One region of the Arthrobacter jiangjiafuii genome, then DNA from elsewhere that is predicted to be linked to it. Evidence: riboswitches for the same ligand, from Rfam matches in the RefSeq annotation. Region 1 holds a riboswitch; the other holds the start of a gene.
The links. A riboswitch is a leader RNA that binds a small molecule or an ion and turns the genes downstream of it on or off. The one in region 1 is predicted to bind cyclic di-AMP.
Positions count from the first base shown of each region.

Region 1 (9,568 bases):
CTGCGGCCAGGCGTAGACGTCGACTCCGGCCTCGGCCACCGGCTGCGGGCGGGTGCCCGGCTCGGCCTTGATGATGGAGGACGCCGCGAGGAAGGGCGCCTTGTTGGTGGCTGCGGCGAACTTGGAACCAAACTCGCCGAAGGACAGGTGCTGTGCCTTGTCCTGGACCAGGCCGAAGGAGGCCACGTCCCAGAAAGCGGTGGAGCCGCCGACGCCGAGAACAACTTCATAACCCTCGGGGGCACGGAAGAAGTCGGAGAGCCCCTGGCGGATACTGCCTACCAGGTTGCGGACCGGTGCCTGCCGGTGCGAGGTGCCCAGGAGGGTGCTGCCGGCACGGGAGAGGGCCTCCATCTGCTCCGGACGTACCTTCGAGGGGCCGGCGCCAAATCTTCCGTCCTTCGGAAGCAGGTTGGCGGGAATCTTCAGTGCGGGGGCATCGCCCATGTGTATCGCTCCAAGAGGTTGGCAGAGTGCTCTGGTGTGCCTTTCCATTCTGCCCCAATGCCCCTGCGGCCAGCCATTCGTTAAGCCGCGGGACAGGACAGACGGCTTACGGCAGGGAATTATCCGCACCCCGAAGGGATGGGCTAACGTAAGGGCAGTAATGACCTGTGGCGGCGGCGTCCGCCGTTTGTTCTCATGATCCGCACGAGTACAGAGGAGCGGCCTGCCATGACGGACCTGATCGACACCACCGAGATGTACCTGCGCACCATCCTGGAGCTCGAAGAAGAGAATATCGTCGCTCTGCGGGCACGCATCGCCGAACGGCTGCGCCATTCAGGGCCCACGGTGTCGCAGACGGTCGGGCGCATGGAACGTGACGGCCTGGTGGTGGTGTCGGGGAACCGGCACCTGGAGCTGACCGAGCTGGGCCGGCGGCGTGCCACGGAAGTGATGCGCAAGCACCGGCTGGCCGAACGCCTCCTGTCCGACGTCATCGGCCTGGACTGGGCCTACGTCCACGAAGAAGCCTGCCGCTGGGAACATGTGATGAGCGAGCGGGTGGAGCGCCGGCTCTACGAGCTGCTGGGGCATCCCACCGAGTCGCCGTACGGCAACCCCATCCCCGGACTCGAATCCCTCGGCGGGGCGCCCGCCGAGCTGTTCCACCACGGAGTCACCAACCTCGTGGCAGCCGTGGCAGCAGTGGAACCCGGAACGAAGCTGAAGCTGGTCCGCCTCGCCGAGCCGGTCCAGGTGGAGCCCGAGCTGCTGGGGCAGCTCGATGAGGCCGGGCTGCATCCCGGAGCCATCATGAGCGCGGAAGTGGTGGCCGGCTACATCTCGGTCCGGGTTCCTGGCTACGAAGGTGCCCTGGAACTGCCGCCCGAGGTGGCCGCGCACGTCTTTGTTTCCACCGTTGGGTAACGGAATGGTCTCTTTTGCACGTTTTCCCCTATAGTGTCTAACTGACGCTGAAATAACACCGTTATCCGGGCCTTACGCCGAACCCTGCCACTGGCCCGGAATTGCAAACATCAGGCAGGGGCGGAGGACCCATCATTTGGCAGCTGAGGCTGCCTTGGGGTGAAGCCTCCAGCATCATCACCGGCCGCGCCTTGTGCGTGTGGCCTGGGGTGAGTATGGGGCCGAGTTTTCTCTACTCGAATCCGACAGCTAACTTCGTAGGCATATGAGAGAGGTACAACTTGTCGAAGCATGCTGCCCCGGGCAGGCGCCGCGCGTCCGCTCCGGCCACGGCTCCACGCCCGCGGGCTTCCCAGGCCTCGGGGCGCCGCGCCGCCGTACCCGTGAAATCCCGTTCCCTCGGTGGTGCCGCGCAGAAGGTCGCCATTGGCGCCGCCACCTCGGGGCTGATCCTCACCGCCGCACTACCCACGACCGCCGCAGTCAGCGAGCCGCCCGAGGATATGCAGCCCACTGCCGTGGAGGAACCCGTTGTCACGGTGGATCCCAACGCCAGTGTCGACTTTGAGCGCGCCGCCCTCAGCAGTGCCTTTGATCCGGATGCCAAGCTGCGCCAGGTTGTCGTTGCTGCGGGATCCGAAGTGGCAGCCGGGGCAGCCAAGGGCACGCTGGCCACGCCTCTCTCCTCCGACCTGGTCCAGACCTCGGGCTTCGGCTACCGGGTCAGCCCGATCACCGGGACCGCAGGAGAACTGCACCGCGGCCAGGACTTCGCCGCCGCGTGCGGTACAGAGGTCACCGCAGCAGCTTCCGGAACCGTCACCGAAGCCGGCTGGCACAGCTTCGGCGGCGGCAACCGCATTGTCGTGGACCACGGCAACGGCGTGGAGACGACCTACAACCACTTGTCCGCGCTGGGCGTGGCTGTGGGCGCAACAGTTGAGCGCGGAGACCTGCTCGGAGCCAGCGGCAGCACCGGCGCCTCAACCGGCTGCCACCTGCACTTTGAAGTCATGGTTAACGGCGAAGTTGTGGACCCGCTCGGCTGGTTGTAACCGCACGACAACCATTCCGTGACCGGAACGTGACATATCGGCATTCTTGTTGTACGCTCATCCTCGTGCCTGATCGGCCTAAAGGTCAGACACCTTCGAACAGATCGCCGAGCTCTGCCACTGTTTGAAGTCCGTTCGCAAAATCGCATGGCAGAGGCGGGGGAACCACATTCGGGTTTCGCAAGAAGCCCTAGGGGTTAAGTTGCTTGGACCTTTTGGTCCGGCAGCCGGGTGACTCCCATCCGAATCCGACAGCTCACCTCGTAGGCATTGGGAGAGGCAAACTTGTGTCATCAGTAGCTCACGGCCGCCGTCGCGCGGCCACCGTCCAGACGAGCCCCATTTCAGCTCTATCCCGGGCCGTCACCTCCAACGTTGGAACCATGGGCCGCCAGGCCGCCGTGGTCGTCGCCGCTTCCGGCCTCGTCCTGGCAGCGGGCCTGCCCGCCCAGGCAGCCGTCAGCACCGACCGCCAGGCCCTCGACGCCACGCCGCTCAGCGCCGTGACCGCCGCCGGAACGGTTACCGTCTCCGCGCAGGCACCGTTCGAGCTCGCCACCCTTGAAGCCGTCTCCTCCGTTTCGGGTGCAGAGCAGCGCGCCCAGATCGCAGCCGAGGAAGCAGCAGCAGTCGAAGCTGAGGCCGCGGCAGTAGTCGCAGCCCAGGCCGAGCAGGCAGCTGCCGTTACGGTTGCCCAGAGCGCCCCCGCCGCAGCCACCGCCGCGCCGGCCGCCAGCACAACCGCCGCTGTTGCAGCTCCCGCCGCCGACGTATCCGCCAGCGGATACGGCGCCGCCCTTGTCGCCGCCGCCTACGGCCAGCTTGGCGTTGCCCAGGACTGCACCGCCATGGTCGAGAAGGCACTGCGCTCCATCGGCAAGTCCGTCGGAGACCTCGCCCCGGGCCAGTTCTTCGCTTACGGCTCCGTTGTCGGCTCCCCGCAGCCCGGCGACCTCGTCATCACCGGCGGTCACGTAGCCATCTACGTCGGCAACGGCCAGGTCATCAGCGGTGGCCTCAACGGCATGAACACCGGCCTGCACAGCCTCTCCGACCTGCCGGGCGCCAGCTTCGTCCGTGTCAACTAAGACAACTTGTAGATAACGGAGAAGCCCCAGCATGTCATCGACAATTGAGCGCGCCCGCCACCGGGCGCCGGTGGAACGCACCGCCCCGCTGAGCGCACTGGCCCAGGCCGTGTCCGCCAACGCAGGAACCATGGGCCGCCAGGCCGCCGTCGTCGTTGCCGCTTCAGGACTTGTCCTGAGCAGTGGCGTCGCCGCCAACGCTGCCGGCACCGACGTCGTCCGCGACGTCCAGACCAGCACGCTGGATCTGTCCAAGGCAGCACCGCTGACGGTTCCGGCCAACGTGGAACTGAACTTCGACCGCCCGGCCACAGCCGGTGTCATCGCCGGTTACGAAGCTCCGGAGCCCGAAGTTGAGCTGGCCCCCCAGGGCGAGACGGTTGCCACCCAGCAGACCCCGGACGCCCCCGCCGCAGCGCAGGCTGCCCCGGCCGGTATGGAGCGGACGTCTGCTGTGCAGGCTGCCCCGGCAGCATCGTCCGGCACGGCTGCCATCATCGCCGCAGCCGCCCTCGCCCAGCTGGGCGTCGGCCAGGACTGCACAATGCTGGTCACCAATGCGCTGGCAGCTGCAGGCATCAACTTCCACGACTGGCCTGCCGGCTACCTGTCCCTGGGCAGCACCGTGAGCGCCTCCCAGGCCGTTCCCGGCGACCTGATCTACTACGCCGACGGCGGCATGGGCCTGGCCCACATTGCCGTCTACATCGGCAACGGACAGGCTGTCCACGGCGGCTTCAACGGCGGGTCCACGGTTGTGGCACCGGCCGAGCTCGGCTCCGGCGGCGTCTACATCCGCGTCGGCTAACAGCCTCCAACGCTTCCCCGCCGGATTTCCGGCGCCAGTCAAGGGTTCCTCCTTCGGGAGGGGCCCTTGGCTGCGTTAAAACCGCGGTCATCGTGAAAAATGGCGCATACCCGCAACGGGGCATACTCTTTTCCATAGATCATCCGAAGTGTCGTCCTCCGTCGGCGGGCAGCTTCCCGCCACCGGAGGCGCAGGCGAAGAGGATTCTGCATGCGTACTCTCGTTCTGAACGCAGGCTACGAGCCGTTGGCCGTGGTGACCTTTCGCCGTGCACTGGTACTTGTCCTGGCCGGCAAGGCCAGCGTGATTGCCGAGGCCGGGGACCCGGTGGTCGGGCCCACGGAGATTCTGCCGCGGCCCTCCGTGATCCTGCTGCACCGGTACGTGAAGATTCCGTACCGGGAGGGCACCGCTGCCACCCGCCGCGGGGTCCTGCGCCGGGACGGGCACCAGTGCGCCTACTGCGGCAAGGCGGCCTCAACTGTTGACCATGTGCTGCCTAAATCCCGGGGCGGAGCCGACAGCTGGGAGAACCTGGTGGCCTGCTGCCTGCGCTGCAACAACGCCAAGGGGGACAGGACCCTGAGCCAGCTCGGCTGGCAGCTGCGGATCCTCCCGCAACCGCCGCACGGAGCGCGCTGGCAGATCCGGGAGCTGGAGCGGCCGGCGCCGCAATGGAACCAGTTCCTCGATGCCGGTACTGCAGCCTGATGCCATCTGCCAGTGATGCAGGACCCTCCTTTAATGCCGTCATCCTGGCTGGCGGACGTTCCTCCCGGCTGGGCGGCCGGCCCAAGGCACTGCTGCAGGCATCCGGCCGAACCCTGCTGGCCGGCACGCTGGCAGCCGCCTCAGGCGCCGCGGCATGCGCCGTCGCCGGGCCACCCGGGCTCGCCGGCCTGACCGCCGCCGCTGAAGCGTCCCGCTCTCGGATCCTGCTGGTGCGGGAGGACCCGCCTTTTGCCGGCCCAGCCGCGGGCGTGGCCGCCGGGCTGGCGGCGCTGAGCCGGCTGGACACTGCGGAGGGACGCATTAGCCCGGATTGGACGCTGGTCCTGGCGTGCGACATGCCCTTCATCGCCGGTGCAGTTGAAAGGCTGCTCGCCGCGGCCCGGGCGGATGAGGACGCCGCGCCGCATTCGCTCCTGGCCGTTGACGGGACGGGGCAGGCACAGCCGCTGGCGGGGCTGTACCGGACCGGGGCGCTGACCGAAGCCATCGCTGCCGCCGACGGGACCGGCGGGCTGCGGAACCTCGCGATGCGGAGGCTTCTTGCTAGGGTGCAATGGAAGGACGTTGCGGTGCCGGCTCACAGCACAGCCGACATAGACACCTGGGAAGATGCCAGCCGCTGGTCGGTAGCGGCGCCCGCTGCCGAAGACCAGCAGGGACCTGCAGCGTCCAACTGAAGGCCCGCAATCAAGGAGTGCAGAAACATGGTCAGCCAAGAGGAAGAACTTCAAGCGTGGTGCGCAAGGCTGCTCACCGCGCTGGAGCTGGACGGAACAACAGTTGATATTGGTGCCGTCCTGAAGCTGGCCGGCGTCGCGGCTCATTCCGTGGTCCGCCCCGCTGCGCCGCTGACTACGTATGTCGCCGGATTCGCTGCAGGCCTGGCGGCGGGCAGCGGGCAGGCTGACGACGCGGTGGCCATGGGAGCTGCGATGGGGGTTGCTATGCGGGAATGCGAAAAGTACGGCGAAAACGGAGGCACCGATGACAAGCGATAATTCCACACCCGTAATCCTCCCCCTTCAGCCCTCGGCGCCTTGGGACCAGGCCAGGAGCCTGGCCTTTTCGGCTGGCCGCCCGCTGCCGTTTGAGACCGTTCCCCTGCCTGAGGCGCTGGGACAGATCCTGGCTGACGACGTTGCAGCGCTGCAGCCGGTCCCGCACTACGCGTCCTCGGCAATGGACGGCTGGGCCGTTGCGGGCCCGCCTCCGTGGCAGTTGGTCAGCTACAAGGAACCCGAAACCGCGCGCTGGCAGATCCACCGGGAATCCGGCCGCCGGCCGCTGCAGCCGGGCCAGGCCGTGCCCATCCTGACCGGAGGGCTTATCCCGGCCGGGGCGCAAAGCGTGCTGCGCACCGAGTCCGGAATGCTCTCGGGCGCCGGGAAGGGTGCCGGGGACCCGGTCCTGGTCCTGCGCCCGGGCGCCGCAGAGCCTGTGCCAGGGGACCACATCCGCCCGGCCGGCGAGGAAGCCGCGGCCGGGGAAACCACCATCGAACGCGGCACCTTACTGAACCCGGCGCACATTGCGCTGGCCGCCGTCTGCGGCCACGACACACTGCCGGTGCTCCGCCCCCCGCGCGTCTCGCTGCTGCTCACAGGGGACGAAGTCATTGAGTCAGGGCTGCCGGAATCCGGTCAGGTCAGAGACACCTTTGGCCCGCAGCTGCCGCAGTTGGTGACGATGATGGGCGGACGGATCGACGTGGTCCGCCGGCTGTCGGACCGCTATGAGGACGTCAAGGCAGCGCTGAGCTCCGCAGCCACCGACGAGTCCACCATCGCGATGTCGTCCGGCGACGTCCTGATCACCACGGGCGGCACCGGCCGCTCGGAAGCGGACCACCTGCGCCAGGTGCTCGAGGATATTGACGCCGAAATGCTGATCGACGGAATCGCCATGCGCCCCGGCCATCCAACCATGCTGGCGCGGCTTCCGGACGGGCGGCTGTTGGTGGCCCTGCCCGGGAATCCGCTGGCGGCCATGATGGCCGTGTTCACCATCCTTGGACCGCTCCTGGACGCGCTCCGGGGCGCCCCGCTGCCCGCGCCGCGGCACGTCCTGGTGGGAGTGGACATCGAGCCGCTGCCCGGACGCACCCGGCTGGTTCCCTGCCGGATCAAAAACGGCCGGGCCATGCCCTCTCCGTACTACCGGTCCGGCATGCTGCGCGGCCTCGCCGATGCCGATGCCGTGATGGTGATTCCGGAAGCCGGGTGCACCATGGACGAAACGTTGACTGCCCTGCCGCTGCCGTGGACCGTGCAGCAGCCGCCGTCGCGCTGAGGACAGCGCTTCCGCTAACCTCGAAGAACGACGCAAGACGAGGGGACGGCATGGGACGGGTAACCCGGCGCGGGCAGGTCACAAAATTCCGGACCGACGGAACAACCAGTAAACGCGAAGACGTGCTGGCAGGCGAGGAGCCGCTGGAGATCCGCGTACAGGGGCGGTCCTTCACCGTCACCATGCGGACTCCGGGCGACGACTTCGACCTCGTAGCAGGGTTCCTGGTTTCCGAGGGGATTATCTGGGAGCCGGGGCAGCTGATCAGCCTGCGCTACTGCTCCGGAGTGGACGAGTCAGGCCAGCAGACCTTCAACGTGGTGGACGTGCAGCTGCGCCCGGACACCGCCCTGCCGGACACCGCGATGGAACGCCATGTCTACACCTCCAGTTCCTGCGGCATCTGCGGCACCGCCTCCATCGAGGCCGTCCGCAAGTCTTCGCACTATTCGGTAGGCGACGACGACGTCCGGGTGGCGCTGCCGGTGCTGGCGGGGCTGCCGGAGCAGCTGCGGAAGCAGCAGAAGATCTTCGACCGCACCGGAGGGGTCCATGCGGCGGGGCTGTTCGACGCCGAGGGCACCCTGCTGTGCCTGCGGGAGGACGTGGGGCGCCACAACGCCGTTGACAAGGTGGTGGGCTGGGCCCTGCGCGCCGGTCTGCTGCCGCTGCGCGGCACCGTTCTGCAGGTCTCCGGCCGGGCGTCCTTTGAACTGGTGCAGAAGGCACAGCTGGCGGGTATCCCGTTGCTGGCGGCAGTCAGCGCGCCGTCGTCGCTCTCGGTGGAACTGGCCCAGGACGCGGGGATGACCCTGGTGGGTTTCAGTCGCGGAACCTCGCTGAACTGCTACGCGTTCCCGGAACGGATATCGGCCTGACCAAGCGGGTTACAACCGGGTTCAGTGCCGCGCCGGCAGCCGCACCGTGACTGTTGTGCCGCGGCCCACGGCGGAATCCAGGTTCAGCTCCCCGCCATGCTGGAACACGATGTCCTGCACGATGGCCAGGCCCAGCCCGGTGCCCGGAATGGCCGCAGCAGTGGCATTGGACGCCCGATAGAACCGCTGGAACAGCTTGGGGATATCCGCTTCCGGGATGCCGATGCCGTTGTCCACGACCTGGATCCGGATCTGGGGACCGGTATCGGTGGCCACTGCCTCACCGAGAAGCTCCACTGTGCCGCCGGGCTGCGTGAACTTTACTGCGTTGGACACCAGGTTGGTGAACACCTGCTCCATCTGGGTCAGATCGCCGTCGGCCAGCAACGGCGACGTTACCGGGCCCATTTTGAGCGTTATGTCGTTGGCGGCGGCGGCCGGAGCCAGCGCTGCGGACACCGAAGCCAGCAGGTGTGCGAGGTCGAGCTCTTCCACATCCAGCCCGGAGGCGTGGGCGTCGCTGCGCGAGATGGTGAGCAAATCGGAAATGAGCTGGTTCAGCCGCGTGGCGTTCCGGCCCACGATCTCGAGCATCTCGCCCACTTGCGGGGGAAGGTCCCCGCCGGAACCGTCCATGATCAGTTCCAGGTAGCCGGTGATGGAGGTCAGCGGTGTGCGGAGCTCGTGGTTGACCGTGGCGACAAAGTCGGTTTTGGCCTTGTCCAGTTCCCGCAGCCGGGCCAGGACCTCCCGCTGCGCCGTGATGAGGTGTCCCTGCACCAGCCCGTGGGCCAGGTTGCCGCTGAGATGCTTGATGAGCGACAGCTCTGTCCGGCTCCAGTGGCGTGCACGGGTTGTTCCGGCAATCCAGATGTAGCCCAGTACCTGGTCACCGTGGGCCAGGGGAGCGAACACCGAGGTGCGCAGCCCTGCCTCGGCTGCCCCGGGCAGATCCGGGCCGGCCAGTTCGTCGAGGTTGCGGTGGTCTTCGATCCGTCGCACCTTTTCCCGTTCCCAGAGACTGGAGCTGAGCTCCTGCGCCGTGTGCAGGGGAAGATGGGGAATCCCAGGCGATCCGGGCTTCTTGCTCCAGGACGCCCCCATTTCGGGAACGCGGCCATCCGGAAACGTCTCGATGCGGACATGGCAGGCGTCAAATGTTTCACCCAGGCCGCGTACCACCAGGTCAAGCATCTGTTCGGGATCGTTGGTGGCGCGCAGTGCAGCTGAAATGGCCCGGCTGTCCGCCCGGAGGCGGGCGGCCGCCACCTTCCGCCGCCGCGTGGCGCGGCTGCCGGCCAGGACGAGGGCCACCCGGCTTGCCAGATCGGCGTACCGGACGGG
Region 1 is NZ_CP076022.1:577,790-587,357, forward strand. It holds gene serC (phosphoserine transaminase) at 1-447, opposite strand, end outside; gene KKR91_RS02890 (iron-dependent transcriptional repressor DtxR) at 676-1,374, shown strand; cyclic di-AMP (ydaO/yuaA leader) riboswitch at 1,440-1,653, shown strand; gene KKR91_RS02895 (M23 family metallopeptidase) at 1,656-2,429, shown strand; cyclic di-AMP (ydaO/yuaA leader) riboswitch at 2,549-2,713, shown strand; gene KKR91_RS02900 (NlpC/P60 family protein) at 2,717-3,517, shown strand; gene KKR91_RS02905 (NlpC/P60 family protein) at 3,549-4,325, shown strand; gene KKR91_RS02910 (HNH endonuclease) at 4,536-5,036, shown strand; gene mobA (molybdenum cofactor guanylyltransferase) at 5,036-5,734, shown strand; gene KKR91_RS16930 (DUF6457 domain-containing protein) at 5,762-6,055, shown strand; gene KKR91_RS02920 (molybdopterin molybdotransferase MoeA) at 6,042-7,346, shown strand; gene fdhD (formate dehydrogenase accessory sulfurtransferase FdhD) at 7,397-8,224, shown strand; gene KKR91_RS02930 (ATP-binding protein) at 8,246-9,568, opposite strand, start outside.

Region 2 (9,568 bases), 1.2 Mb from region 1:
GTCCGCCTTCCGCTGGCGGGGAAGCAGGCCCAGCTCTAAGAATCCTCGAAGAAACCGATCCGAAAATGGAACCGTAAGTAATCACTATCGGGAGGTGAAAACCACTATGGCTTTCCGCGACAAGGTCAGGGGGCCACTGGGCTGGATCCTGGGCGTCGTCGGCGGTTTGGCGCTGCTGCTCGGGTCCTTTTTCGCCGGCATGGCAGCCGCTGACACGTCCGTGGACCAGGAACAGGCTTCAGTGACCGAGCAGCAGGAGGACACCCGGAACCAGGACGCCGAAGACGGCGCCGAATCCGGGCCGGAATCCGAAGACTCGGATCGGGGCGCGAAGCCGGATCAGGGAACCAAAGCGGACAAGGGAACGAAGCCGGACCGCGACGGGCGCCCCGGCCATCCCGGCGGGCACCCGATGGACGGTGACCACCACGACGACGGCGACCATCACGACGAGGAGGACGGCGGCCCCGGGCAGGACGAAGGCGCTGTGTAACTCAGCTGCCGTGTAACTCAGCTGCCGCAGCAGAGACGCTGCCGCAGGATGGACCCCGTTGCACAAAGGAACGCCCGGCCAATGGCCGGGCGTTCCTTTTATAAATCCATGCCGTCCGCGCGTCGTGCCCGAGAACGAGCCGTTCTTCCCGTCGGGTCAGACCCGACGCGCCGGCGCGGCAGGAATTACGCTACGCGGTAGTAGACAGGGCCGGATCCGACGTTGGCGCTCTGCTCGACAGTCTGGTTGCCGTTCCATCCGCTGTGGATGGCCTGGCCGTTGCCGGTGTAGATGGCGATGTGGGCCAGGCCCATGCCGCCGTCGGCGTAGTAGATCATGTCGCCGGGCTGGGGGTCCGAAACCTGGGTTCCGTAGGCAGCGAGCTGTGCGGGTGCCAGATCGCCGACCGAGTGGCCTGCTGCGCGGAGCGCAACCTCAACCAGGACGGTGCAGTCCTGAGCGGCACCCAGCTGGGAGTACGCGGAGTTCAGCATGATCTGGTTGGTTCCGGTGACAGCTGCGCCGGATGCGGCGGCAGGGGTAACGGAAGAGGCCTGGGTGCTGATGTTGCTGAAGTCTGCAGCGGCAGGCTCAACAGCAGCCGGTGCGGCATAGGCCGCGGCCGGTGCGGCGGCGGCAACGGCAACAGCGGCACCGCCGGCGTAGGTGATGACATCACCGGGGTAGATGACGGATTCCAGCGCCAGGCCGTTCAGCGCGAGGACGTCGTCCAGCGTGACGCCGTAGGTGGCGGCAATGGCGCTGAGCGTGTCGCCGGAGACGACTACGTGGGTGGATGCGGCTGCGGCCTCAGAAGCTGCGGCCGGTGCTGCTGCCACGGCGGGGGCACTGTAGGACTCGGCCGAGTCGTTGGCGGTGACGCCGGCAGAAGCGGGGGCCGCGAGGCCGAGCATCAGGCCGGAGCCGGCGGCGACAACGGCAGCAGTGGTGCCGATGGTGCGCGCTTTACCGCTGGTGAGTGTGGCCCACAGTCCTGAATCGGCACGGTGGCGTCCACAAGTATTGCTGAAAGACATTGAGTTACCTCTCCCGATACCTGCGAGGTGAGCTGTCGGATGCGGATGGGAGACACCCGGTCAGCCGAAGAAACCTTCGGCTGACTTAACCCCAAGGATTCAAAAGGAACCCGTAATTGGTTCCCCCGCCTCTGCCGAAGTGGTGATTCGTGAGGACCTCAGGTCTGCGGCAGAGTTAGGTAACAAGCCCGAGGGAACCGCTTCAATCAGCGGCACAGGTTCAAAGCTACAAGACCATTACGGAAGGATAACTATTTAGTAACGAAGCTCGCAGATGGGTGTGAGTGGCGCCGCTCTCTGCTAATGGGGGGGCCTTTGCCCGCGGACTGGGGCGCTCGGCGCTACCGGTCCGACCAGGCCGAGACGTCGGCCTGGCGCTGGACGGGGGCTTTGGCAAAGTCGCCGAAGGTCTGCACCAGGTCGCCCGGCGCGAGCCGGAGCCCGCGGGCCAAACCGGAGCCGTTCAGCACGGCACCGCGCTTGTCGGGGTCCGCTGAGGCGTAGTCGCCGCCGTCGGCCAGGACCACGGACTCGGCCTGCACGGCGCCCAGGATCTGCGATCCGGATCCCAGCACCGACCGTCCGGTGATCAGCGGACCATTGCCCAGCCGGGCGCCGTCGCCCACTGCCACGGCATCGGCGCGGCCGGCTTCAATCCGCACCCCTCCGGGCCCGATGAGGATTCCCGACCCCAGGAGGATCATTCCGCCGTCCTGGGCGGAGAGGAACGTGGACGGGTAGAAGACGTTCTTAGATCCAATGACGCAGGAACTCTGCGTGTCGACCTGGATAACAACACCCGGGTAAAAGACATTTCCCTCGCCCAGCTGGGCCTTTCGGGAAATCAGGGTCGATGACGGGTCGAGAATCTGCTGGCTGGAACAAAGCTGGAGCACTTCCGCAACAGTAAGGAATCCAAAATCATGTCGAATGCTGTCAGGGTCGCTCCGCTTAGGCACTGGCATAACTTTCTCTTCCTTCGTCATCTTGCCGGGCAGCGCGTTTATCGGCTGAACCCGGGAGAACTCTTAGCGTACCTGTGTTTGTCCGCCGCAAACGGCAGGCGCAATCCGGCGACACGTCCTTGTTGCGCGCCAGCCTGAGCCAATCGTCGTCATCGGCACACCATGATGAAACATCAACAGACACAACGGGTAGTCCCAAGGGAATGGCGGTGTGATGGAGGCTGGAAATCGCCGAACATCCGTCCTGGAAACACCACGGCTCATTTTGGAACCCCTGGTGCCGGGGCACGCCGTCGAAATGGTTCCGGTGCTCGCGCATCCCGCGCTGTATGAATTCACCGGTGGACGGGCCCCGACAGTGGAAGAACTCACTCACCGCTATCTCCTTCAATCACTCGGGCCGGGCAGCAGATCACGGGCAACCGACGGCAGTACACAGAAGCCCGAGCCGCTGGACGAACCCGAAATCTGGCTGAACTGGATCATCAGGACCCGTAACACGGCGCTGGCTGCGGGCTTTGTCCAGGCCACAGTTCGCCGCGGCGGAAAAACGGACAACGAAACAACGGCGGAACTGGCGTGGGTAGTGGGTCGGAAGCATCAGGGACGAGGCTATGCCACCGAGGCAGCACAGGCCATGGTAATTGCCCTGACCCGGTGCGGGGTGGCCCGTTTTGCCGCGAGCATCCATCCCGGCAACGGGGCCTCGGCGGGTGTTGCGGAACGGTTGGGACTACTGCGGACCGGAATCCGTGACGCTGACGGCGAGGACCTCTGGCAGTGTGAGGCCGGCCCAGGCTAGGACCGCAGGTACGCCAGCGTGGCCAGCACCCGGCGGTGGCCGGTGTCCGAGGGGGAAAGGCCCAGCTTCGCGAAGATGTTGCCGATGTGTTTGCTGACCGCTGTCTCGGATACCGAAATGGTCCGGGCGATCTCGGTATTGCCCAGGCCTTCGGCCACGAGCCCCAGCACCTCGAACTCCCGCGGCGTCAGCGACCGGACCGGATCCCGGGTGCTGCGCCGACTGAACAGCTGCGCGATAACTTCCGGGTCCATCACGGTGCCGCCGGCCAGCACGCGCCGCAAGCCATCCACGAATTCCCCCACGTTGCCCACGCGTTCCTTCAGCAGGTACCCCACGCCCTGGGCTCCGGAGGCCAGCAACCGGCTCGCATAGCGGTCCTCCACATAGGCGGAGAGGACGAGCACCGGGAAGTCCGGCACCAGGGACCGCAGTTCCAGTGCGGCGCGCAGCCCCTCATTGGTGAACGACGGCGGCATCCGGACATCCAGGACCGCGCCGTCGGCGCTGCCGGGCTCAAAGGCCGCCAGCAGGTCCTCGGCGTTGTCCGCGGAGCCGACCACCTCAAAGCCCTCACCCTGCAGCAGCAGTTCCAGCCCGGCGCGCAGCAGGGCATCATCCTCGGCGATCAGAAGGCGCATGGCAGTTCCACCCTTACTACAGTCGGTCCGCCCTCGGGGCTGGCCAGGATTAGTTTGCCGCCAAAGGCAGCGGCCCGGCGGGCGATGCCGTCCAGTCCGGTGCCCCGGCCGTTCCGCGCACCCCGGACCGGGACGACGGCGCCATCCCCGGCCGGCACTGCGGCGCCGCCGCGCCCGTCGTCCTTGACCTGGACCACCAGGACATCCTCCCGCTGCGTCGAATCGGTGTGCAGGAGAACCTCAATCTGTGAGGCGCCCGAGTGTTTCGCGGCGTTCGTGAGGGCTTCGGCCAGGACAAAGTACGCTGCCGATTCCACGGCGGCCGGAGCCCGCCGCAGCCCGCGGGCGTCCAGCGCGGCCGGAACCGGTGACCGGCTGGTCAGTGCCGAGGCAGCCCCGTCCAGTCCCAGCTCGTCCAGGATGGGCGGATAGATGTCATGAACGGCTTCGCGCAGGCCGGCCAGGGCCTCGGTGGCGGCGTCCTGGGCGCGGGCCATGAAAGGCACGGCGGCTGCGGGGTCGGTCTCGGCCGCGCGCTGGGCCAGTCCGAGCATCATGACGACGCCGACCAGCCGGTTCTGCGCGCCGTCGTGCAGTTCCCGCTCAATCCGGCGCAGCTCGGCAGCGTGGGCGGTGAGCGCGCTGGCCCGGGCGGCGGAAAGGTCGGAGATCCGGCGGGACAGCTCGGCGTACCGCCGCGGCGACAGGATGGCCAGCGTCCCGTCCCCGAGGCGCCGCGCCATCCACGGCAGCAACAGCCAGGCGGCAACGCCGTAGGCCAGGCCCAACAACACCGTCATTCCCGCGGACGCCCAGCTGGTGACCGGGAACGCCAGGTCCAGCGGAGCGTCCGCCGGAAACAGCATCCAGAACGGCGCTGCCGCCACATTAAGAAGGGCAGCTGCAGGCAGGCCCACGGCAAGGACGCCTGCCACCAGGGCAAAAGCACAGTGGAACAGCAGCCAGGAAACGTCGCGCCGGGTTTCGGCGGCGCTCACCAGGGCAGCCAGCTCTCCAAAGGAATGCCGGCCGGACAGGCGGCGGCGGTCAAAGGGAATGACGGCGCCGGCGAACCCGGCGGCCCGCCCCTGGGCCCGGGCTGCCAGCTGGTTCAGGACCTGAAGCAGGCGCGGTACCCCATAGAGGCCGACCCCCAGCGGGAGAAACGGCAGCAGCACCAGGGCCGCCAGCATCATCCCCAGGGACGCCAACCAGGCCCTGCCCTCCCGCAGGAGGAAGGCCAGGGCCTGGAGGCGGGCGTCCAGCGCGGAACGGTCGGGGAATCTCACCTGCCTGATTATGCCGGAGACCGGGGCGGGCCTTGGTATAGCCAGCTATACCAAGAACCCGGGCGGTGGCTGTATCGGAACCGCTGCCGCGGATCCGTAGCGTCGAAGGCAGAACCGGCACCGGCAGTCCGCCGCTTTCGCCACCGAACTAAGAGCCCACCACCGACCCAAGGACGAACCCGATGGTTTCCGATACCACCGCACCTTCCGATACCACCGCCTACCCCGCAGCCCCTGCCCTCCAGCTGCACCGAGTGTCCAAAAGCTACCGCTCCGGCACCACCGTTGTGCCGGCCCTCCGCGACGTGACCCTGACCGTCCCGCCCGCCACTTTCACCGCGGTCATGGGCCCCTCCGGATCCGGCAAAAGCACGCTGCTGCAGTGTGCCGCCGGCCTGGATGCCCCGGACAGCGGTCAGGTATTGCTGGGCAACACCGAGATTTCCCGGCTGCGCAGCAAGGCCCTGACCCGGTTCCGCCGCGACCACGTGGGTTTCGTCTTCCAGTCCTACAACCTCCTGCCCCAGCTGTCGGTGGCCCGGAACGTCACCCTGCCGCTGCTGCTGGCCGGCCGCGCCCCCGACCCGGCATGGCTCGGGTACGTCCTGGAGGCCGTGGGACTGGGCGGACTGGGGGAGCGCAAGCCTCAGGAACTCTCCGGCGGCCAGCAGCAGCGGGCGGCAATCGCCCGGGCACTGATTACCCGCCCGGAGGCAGTCTTCGCCGATGAACCCACCGGAGCACTCGACTCCGCCACCGCCCGCCAGGTCCTGGACCTGCTGCGCCACACGGTATCGGAACTGGGACAGACCGTAGTCATGGTGACTCATGATCCGGTGGCCGCCTGCGCGGCAGACAACATTATTTTCCTCGCCGACGGGCACCTGGACGGCAGCATGGCCAACGCCAGCGTCCGGGATGTCACCGAACGCGTGGCCTATCTGGGAGAGCGCTGATATGTGGACCCTCGCCAAAGCTTCAATCCGGCACAACCGCGGCGGGTTCGCCGGAGTGTTTGTGGCCGTGTTCCTCTGCGCCGCCCTGATGACCGGCATGGGTGTGCTGATCGAATCCGGGCTGCGCGGCGGCACGGAGGTCCAGCGGCTGCGGGGAGCCGACGTCGTCGTGGGCGCCCCGCAGTCGATGCCCGTTCCCGAAGATGTGGCGGCGCCCTTTCCCGAACGGGTCCTGTTGCCCGAAACCGTGGTGGACGAGATAGCGGCCGTGTCCGGCGTGCAGCGGGCGGTCGGCACGTACAGCCTTCCCCTGCTCACCGGGACCGGCCAGAGCGTTGACGCATCCGCCTGGGAAACTGCGGAACTGGCACCGTATGGTCTGGTTTCGGGCCGGGAACCGCGCGTGGAAGCGGAAGTCGTCGTGGATGAATCCTTTGGGGTCGCCCCGGGCGACAGAGTTGAACTCTCACATGGGGGAGTACCTGCCTCGTACACGGTCTCCGGTATCGCCGCCACGGAGAACTCCCCAGCGAACAACTCCCCAGCCCACCCCGCTGTCTTCCTGAGCTCCGCCGGCGCAGCTGCGCTCTGGCCCCACGGGGGCACGGTTGCTGCCGTGGGCGTACTGGCCGAGCCCGGGGTCGCTGCGGAGGAGCTGTCCGCCGCGATCGAAGGCCAGGTGGCCGGCGTCGTGGGCTATACCGGCAACGCGCGCGGCGATGTGGAGTCGCTGGGGGGATCGGCAGCCCGGTCCATGCTCCTGCTGCTGAGCAGTTCGCTGGCCGGGGTAGCCCTGATGACCGCGGTGTTTGTTACGGCAGGCACGCTGTCGCTCTCCATCCTGCAGCGCCGGCGCGAGTTTGCGCTGCTGCGTGCGGTGGGAGCAGGATCCGGACAGACCCTGGGCCTGGTGGCCCGGGAGGTGGCGCTGGTTGCCGGGGGCGCAGCGGTGCTGGGCGCGGCGCCCGGGTACGGGCTGGCGCATCTGCTGGCGCGGCAGTTCGCTGCCGGCGGCATCCTCCCCGAGGACTTCGCCCTGGCCTACAGTCCGCTTCCGGCGCTCGCAGCCGTACTCCTGGGTGTGGGGAGTGCCGTGGGCGCCTCGCTCTTCTGCGCCCGCGGCACTGTCCGGACGGCACCGACCACGGCACTGCGGGAGGCAGCCACCGAGTCTCCACGCCTGGGCAGGCGCCGGGTCATGACCGGCCTGGTGCTGCTGGGAACGGGATTAGTGTCTGCCCTCGCCCCGCTTGCCGTGCCTGGCCTCGCCGGCCTGACCGCCGCTGCAGCCAGCGCGCTGCTGCTGATCATCGCCGCCGGCGTCCTGGGTCCGTGGATCGTGACCGGGACTCTGCGGCTCGCCGGACCGGTGTTGCGCCGCAGCCCCTCGGCGTCGATGGTCCTGGCGGGGGCCAACGCGTCGGCCTTTCCGCGCCGGCTGGCCGCCGGAATCGTCCCCCTGGCCCTGGCCGTGGCCCTGGGATCGGTGCAGCTGTTCATGCCGGCCACCATCGAGACCGAAGCCGGACGGCAGTCCCGCGACGGCATGGTTGCCGGATACCTGGTCAGCGCCCCCGCTTCGGGGATCTCGGCCGACCTGGCCGCCCGGGTCGCCGAACTGCCCGGCGTCGACGGCGTCACGCCGGTGGTGCGGTCGGCGGTGCTGGCTGGAACCCGAGTCCTGGGCATGGATGACGCCGTGGAAGCCTACGCGGTGCAGGGGGTCGAACCGCAGGGTGTGGACCGGGCCCTTGACCTGGGCGTAAGCCGGGGGTCGCTGGAGCGGCTGGCCGAACCCGGGACCGTTGCCCTGAGCGAAGACCTTGCCCGGCAGTCCGGTGCGGATGTAGGGAAGGACTTCGGATTCCACTTCGGCGACGGCACCGAGGCGACTGCCGTCGTCGTCGCCGTCTATGAGCGCGGGCTGGGATTCGGTGACGTGACCGTCGCCAACGACACCCTGCGCGAGCACACCTCCACCGGCCTGAACGATTACCTGCTGGTGTCATCGCAGGAGGATCCGAGAGAGCTGTCCGACGCCGTCGCCGCCCTGGGCCTGACACTGCTGGACCGTGAGGGAATGGGCGCCGCCGGAGCGCAGGAACGAAACGCGCAGTCCTGGATCAACGTTGTCGCCCTGCTGGTCCTGCTGGGCTACGTGGGATTGTCGGTGGTGAACACCCTGGTCATGGCGACAGCCCGGCGCCGTCCGGAGCTGGAGCTGCTGCGGGCGCTGGGAGCCTCGGACCGGCAGCTGCGGCGGATGACAGGCGTGGAGTCGGGGCTGATGGTGCTCGCTGCCGTGGTGCTTGGAACAGTCCTGGCGCTGCCGCCGCTGGCGGGTATCGCGTTCAGCGTGTCCGGACAGCCGGTCCCGACCGTCGTGCCGCTGGTCTACGCGGTGATTGCCGGAACGGCGGCGGTCCTGGGCCTGGGCTCGGTGGCCGTGGCGACGCACGCCGCGCTGCGGCCGGTGCGGACGGGGTGAGGGAAGGCCGGGGCTGATTCCTCCTCCCCGAGGGCCACCGCATAGGATTACAGACCCACCCCACGCGAACAGGATTATTCCCTTTTGAGTATTGACCGTCCCGCCGAACGCCCCTCAACCAGCCCAACCGCGCGTCCCGTCGCACCCGCTTCCGATGCACTGGACCCACGCACGAAGACCGTGATCGGCCTACTGCTGGTCTCCTCCTTCGTTGTCATTCTGAACGAAACCATCATGAGCGTGGCCCTGCCACGGCTGATGGCGGACCTGAATATCACCGCCGGAACCGCGCAGTGGCTGACCACCGGCTTCATGCTGACCATGGCCGTGGTCATTCCCGCCACCGGGTATCTGCTGCAGCGCTTCTCCATGCGCGGGCTGTTCATGACCGCCATGTCACTGTTCAGCGCCGGTACGCTGCTGGCAGCGCTGGCCCCGGGATTCGGCACGCTGCTCGGCGGACGGATCATCCAGGCCGGCGGTACCGCCATCATGCTCCCGCTGCTGATGACCACGGTCCTGAACGCGGTTCCTGCGCACCGGCGCGGCCAGATGATGGGCACCATTTCCATCGTCATTGCGGTGGCACCGGCAATCGGCCCCACGGTCTCCGGCATCATCCTCAACGCGCTCGACTGGCGCTGGATGTTCTGGCTGGTGCTCCCGATTGCCCTGCTGTCACTGGCTGTGGGTGCAATGAAGGTTCAGAACCTCACCGAAACCAAGCGCGTTCCCTTCGACGTGCTCTCCATCGTGCTGTCCACCTTTGCCTTCGGCGGACTCATCTTCGGCCTCAGCAGCATCGGCGAGGCCGCGCAGGGCAAGGAACTGATGCCGCTGTGGATCCCGCTCTCTGCCGGCGTCGTTGCCATGGCCGGCTTCGTCCTGCGCCAGCTG
Region 2 is NZ_CP076022.1:1,795,675-1,805,242, forward strand. It holds gene KKR91_RS08500 (sensor histidine kinase) at 1-39, shown strand, start outside; gene KKR91_RS08505 (hypothetical protein) at 107-493, shown strand; gene KKR91_RS08510 (LysM peptidoglycan-binding domain-containing protein) at 679-1,530, opposite strand; cyclic di-AMP (ydaO/yuaA leader) riboswitch at 1,534-1,685, opposite strand; gene KKR91_RS08515 (LbetaH domain-containing protein) at 1,872-2,426, opposite strand; gene KKR91_RS08520 (GNAT family N-acetyltransferase) at 2,710-3,297, shown strand; gene KKR91_RS08525 (response regulator) at 3,294-3,938, opposite strand; gene KKR91_RS08530 (sensor histidine kinase) at 3,926-5,227, opposite strand; gene KKR91_RS08535 (ABC transporter ATP-binding protein) at 5,410-6,183, shown strand; gene KKR91_RS08540 (ABC transporter permease) at 6,185-8,671, shown strand; gene KKR91_RS08545 (MDR family MFS transporter) at 8,756-9,568, shown strand, end outside.
Region 2: it holds a riboswitch for cyclic di-AMP, as region 1 does, so the genes downstream of both, KKR91_RS08510 (LysM peptidoglycan-binding domain-containing protein) here and KKR91_RS02895 (M23 family metallopeptidase) in region 1, are expected to answer to the same signal.